2 regions of the Lysobacter tyrosinilyticus genome follow, and region 1 is predicted to be linked to the other one. Evidence: predicted binding sites of a transcription regulator. Region 1 holds the regulator's gene; the other holds the start of a gene.
The links. The regulator HrcA, encoded in region 1, represses chaperone genes, less so after heat shock. The targets are predictions, from matches to a motif close to TTNGCACTCNNNNNNNNNGAGTGCNAA.
Positions count from the first base shown of each region.

Region 1 (2,393 bases):
CGTTCCCGCGCAGCCAGGCCAGGGCCGGGGAGGCATCGTCGAGCGCGAATTCGGCGGTGAGCTCGGCGCGCTCGGCACCGTGGCGGACCACGCCGCTGTCGGCGCGCAGGCCGGATAGCAGGCCCAGTGCGTCCACCAGCAGCGACTTGCCGGCGCCGGTCTCGCCGGAAATGACGGTAAGGCCGCGGCCGAAATCGAGTTCGGCGCTGCGGACGACGGCGAAATCTTTGATGGCGAGATGGGCGAGCATGGGGCGGGATTGTAAGGGGCGCGGGTTGCGCAACTCGCCATCTGTAGCCGCCGCGCGTCTCACAAAATGAAACGGATCACGGCTGGACGCTTGCGTGGGCCCTCCAGCGGCTCTATATCGCCCTCATGAGCCGCCATCCCGCCGACTTCACCAGCCTGGACCCGCGTGCGCGCCAATTGCTGCGCACGCTGATCGGGCGGTATATCCAGAGCGGCGAACCGGTGGGGTCGCAGACGCTGGCCCGGCATGCCGGTCTGGACGTCAGCGCGGCGACCATTCGTAACATCCTGTCGGACCTTGAAGAAGTCGGCCTGCTGAGTGCGCCGCACACCTCCGCCGGGCGCATTCCTACTGCACAGGGCTATCGCCTGTTCGTGGATTCGCTGCTGCAGGTGCGGCCGTTGCCGGAGGGCGAAGTGGCGCGGCTGCGCAATGAGCTGCCGGCCGGGTCGGGTACGCATGCCCTGCTGGGCAGCGCTTCGGAGCTGGTCTCTGCGATGACCCACTTCGTCGGTGTGGTCAGCGTGCCGCGCCGCGAACAATTCGCCTTCCGCCGGATCGAGTTCGTGCCGGTGGAAGGGCAGCGTGTGCTGGCGATCCTGGTGTTCGCCGACAACGAGGTGCAGAACCGGATCATCCAGACCCGGCGGCCCTACGATGCCGGCGAGCTAGAGCGGGTCGCCAACTATCTCAATACCCACTTCGCCGGCCGGACCTTGCCCGACATGCGCGCGCATCTGCTGCACGAGCTGCGCATGGCGCGCGATGAAATGGAAACGCTGCTCAGCCAGTCGGTCGAGCTGGCCGAGCAGGTACTCGCGCCTAGCCATGACGACATGGTCCTGGCCGGACAGACCCGGTTGATGGGCGTGCAGGAGCTGGCCGACCTGGACCGGCTGCGCGAACTGTTCGAAGCCTTCGCCCGTAAGCGCGAGATCCTGCAACTGCTGGAGCGCACCGTGCGCGCTCCGGGCGTGCGCATCTTTATCGGCGAGGAGACCGGCCTCGCACCAATGGAGGGCATGTCGCTGGTGACGGCGCCCTATGGATCGGGCGGGCAGGTGCTGGGCGTGCTGGGGGTGATCGGTCCCAGCCGCATGGCCTATGAGCGCGTGATCCCCGTGGTGCAGGCGGCGGCAGAGGCGTTGGGGGCGGCGATCCACGCCGATCCGTCCGGAAGCTGAGCCGCGACGGGGACTCCCTCCCGAGCACCGGTCAGATCCCGCGCCCTGTTGAAACCCGTGGACCCGGGCCCCATAGCTGCCTAGTGCGCACACCGCGCAAGGACAGCACCCAGAACGATGACGACCGAATCCCAGCAGGAAGAAACGGCCCAGCCGGCCGTGAACGACGATTTCAAGAACCTCGCGGCCGATCTGGAAGCCGCCCAGGCCGAGCTGGCCAGGCTGCGCGATGACTCGCTGCGCGAACGCGCCGAGCTCGAAAACGCGCGCCGGCGCCTGACCCGAGATATCGAGATGGCTCGCAAGTTCGCCAACGAGCGGCTGCTGGGTGAACTCCTTCCGGTGTTCGACAGCCTCGAAGCCGGCCTGTCCGTTAAGTCCGACACCGCGCAGCACCTACGCGAAGGCATGGAGCTGACCCTGAAACAGCTGCTGAAGGTCGCCACCGACAACGGCCTCGTGGCCGTGGATCCGGTCGGCCAGCCGTTCAATCCCGACCACCACCAGGCCATGAGCATGGTCGACGTCGAGGGACATGCCCCGGGCCATGTCGTGCAGGTTTACCAGAAGGGCTGGCTCTTGAACGAGCGCCTGCTGCGTCCTGCGCTGGTCACCATCGCGCAGTCGTAAGAGTTGGCCCACGGCACGCTCGAACGCGCCGCAGCGCGTTGGGGCATCGAGTCAGGGGTTGTTCTGGAAGACGCTTGAACCGGCGATTCCCCAACCCCAGATAACGCACATCAGCGGTGACGACACCGCCACCACGAACAGAATTAGCTAGAGGAACACCACCATGGCAAAGATCATCGGTATCGACCTGGGCACGACCAACTCGTGCGTGGCGATCATGGAAGGCGGCAAGGCTCGCGTCATCGAGAATGCCGAAGGCGATCGCACCACGCCGTCGATCGTGGCTTTCACCAAGGACAGCGAAGTGCTGGTCGGCGCCTCGGCCAAGC
Region 1 is NZ_BAAGXN010000003.1:180,445-182,837, reverse strand. It holds gene recN (DNA repair protein RecN) at 1-250, opposite strand, end outside; gene hrcA (heat-inducible transcriptional repressor HrcA) at 376-1,434, shown strand; gene grpE (nucleotide exchange factor GrpE) at 1,552-2,064, shown strand; gene dnaK (molecular chaperone DnaK) at 2,228-2,393, shown strand, end outside.

Region 2 (2,393 bases), on a different contig from region 1:
TCTCCAGCTTCTCCACGCCTTGGCCGAGGCTGCCTTCGATCCGCACTTCATTGCGGTCCCAGGCGCGCACTTCGATGCTGCCCTTGACGTTGTCGATGCTGAGATGGCCGCGCGCGTCGAGCGGGCGGGTTTCGTTGATCGGCGTCGCGGCCAGGGCGCTGTTGCACAGCAGAGGAGCGGCGAGCGCGCCGGCGATCATGAAGGCAGAGAGTCGGGACATGGTGGTTCTCCGGAACATAAATCGTGGAATCGGCAAATCGTGGAGTGGGTAATCGGGGGGGCGAATCAGGTGTAAGCCACGCGCTGGACCAGCGCGAGGCGATGGGCATAGGTGCGGCGCAGTTGCTCGAGCAGAAGCACGGAATCGGGATCGCGCTCGAGCGCGGCATGGATCAGGGCGACATCGCGATCCAGCGCATCAACTGTGGGCTGCAGGCTCGCCGGCATCGGGGCCTGCATTTCCTGCAACGCGGCCTGGTACTGGCGGGTCAGGCCGTCGGCTTCGCGCTGCACCAGCGTGGGCCCGGAGGCCGGAGCCTCCGAAGTGGCGGTCGGCATGGAGGTGCGGGCGAACCAGCCCACCGAGCCCACCACCAGCACCAGGCTGGCGGCCAGCGCGACCGATCGCAGCCACTGACGGGCGAACGGGCGAACGGGCACGGCCTGCGGCGTCAGGCGCGCGGCGATGCCGGGCCAGAGATCGTGCGCGGGCGCAGTGTCCTGGCGCAGGGCGCGCAGCTGCCAGCGTAGGGCGTCGGGGAAGTCGTGGTTGTCGTTGGTATTCATGCGTGTGCCTCCAACCGGGTCCGCAACAGATGGCGGGCGCGGTGCAATTGCGCTTTCGAGCTGCCGACGGCCATGCCGAGTTCGGCGGCGATTTCCTCGTGCTGCCAGCCTTCCACGTCGTACAGCACCAGCACGGCGCGGGCGCGCGGCGGCAGGCTGGCGACGGCGCGCTCCAGGTCCATGCTCAGAGCGGTGGAATGGCCGGCGGAATCCAGGACCCCCAGGCTGTCGAAGGCATCCTCGTCGCCTTCGTCCTGCGGCCGGCTCTTGCGGCTGCGCAGGTCCATCAGGGCGGTATTGACCGCCAGCCGGTGCAACCAGGTGGCGAAGGCGGATTCGAAGCGGAACGCCGGCAGGGCCTGCCAGGCGCGGACGAAGGCGTCCTGGGTCAGGTCCTCGGCCCGGGATCCCTGGCCGCCGACCAGCCGGCTGATCACCCCGTGGATCCGCCCGACATGGCGCCGGTACAGGGCTTCGAAGGCCGCCACCTCGCCGCGGGCGGCGGCGCCGACCAGGGCGCGTTCGTCCTCGGCCGCGGTGTCGGGGCTGCTGTCGGTGTGGAGGGGCATGACGGCGGTGAGCATAGCCATACAGATGCGGGGGCGGCGGGGGGCGTTTAAATGTGTCTTTGGGCCGGTGGGCAGTACTAATGGCAGGGCTTGGGTGGCGTCTGGGCGGCCCCATCACAGGGGTTCTGCCACGTTCCATAAATGCAACGCATCGGAACTCCCACCCCCTTTAGCAGTCCCATACCCCGACTGCTAAGATCCTGCCCATGACCCAGAACCCGTCTACCGCCCTCGTCGCCAACAACCTGCCGATTCCGAGCGCGCTCGGCTCGCTTGAGTCGTACATCGGCGCCGTGCACCAGATCCCGGTACTCACCGCCGAAGACGAACAGGCCCTGGCCCGCCGCTTCCGCGACAGCGAGGACCTGGATGCCGCCCGCGACCTGGTGCACTCGCACCTGCGCTTCGTCGTCCACGTCGCCCGTGGCTACAACGGCTACGGCCTGCAGATGGGCGACCTGATCCAGGAAGGCAACATCGGCCTGATGAAGGCGGTGAAGCGCTTCGACCCGGAACAGGGCGTGCGCCTGGTGTCCTTCGCGGTGCACTGGATCCGCGCCGAGATGCATGAGTTCATCCTCAAGAACTGGCGCATTGTGAAGGTCGCCACGACCAAGGCGCAGCGCAAGCTGTTCTTCAACCTGCGCAAGTCCAAGACCCGCCTGGGCTGGATGAACGCCGAGGAAGTGCGCGCCGTCGCCGCCGACCTCAACGTCTCCGAGCGCGAAGTGCTGGAGATGGAATCGCGCCTGTCCGGTCGCGATATCGGCTTCGATGCGCCCGCCGACGAGGACGACGAACACGCGCCGCCGTCGCCGGCCGCCTACCTGCGCGCCGACGCCGAAGATCCGGCCCAGGCCTACGAACGCGCCGATGGCGAGGACAACCAGCTCGAGCTGCTGCGCGAAGGCATGGCCAACCTCGACGCCCGTTCGCGCGACATCATCAAGCGTCGCTGGCTGGATGCAGACAGCAAGATCACGCTGCAGGAACTGGCCGACGAATACGGCGTCAGCGCCGAGCGCATCCGGCAGATCG
Region 2 is NZ_BAAGXN010000001.1:562,231-564,623, forward strand. It holds gene ACYVGK_RS02350 (DUF4097 family beta strand repeat-containing protein) at 1-220, opposite strand, end outside; gene ACYVGK_RS02355 (hypothetical protein) at 286-786, opposite strand; gene ACYVGK_RS02360 (RNA polymerase sigma factor) at 783-1,370, opposite strand; gene rpoH (RNA polymerase sigma factor RpoH) at 1,562-2,393, shown strand, end outside.
Region 2: a site for HrcA is predicted at 1,525-1,551, ahead of rpoH (RNA polymerase sigma factor RpoH). Genes of this name have one in related genera too.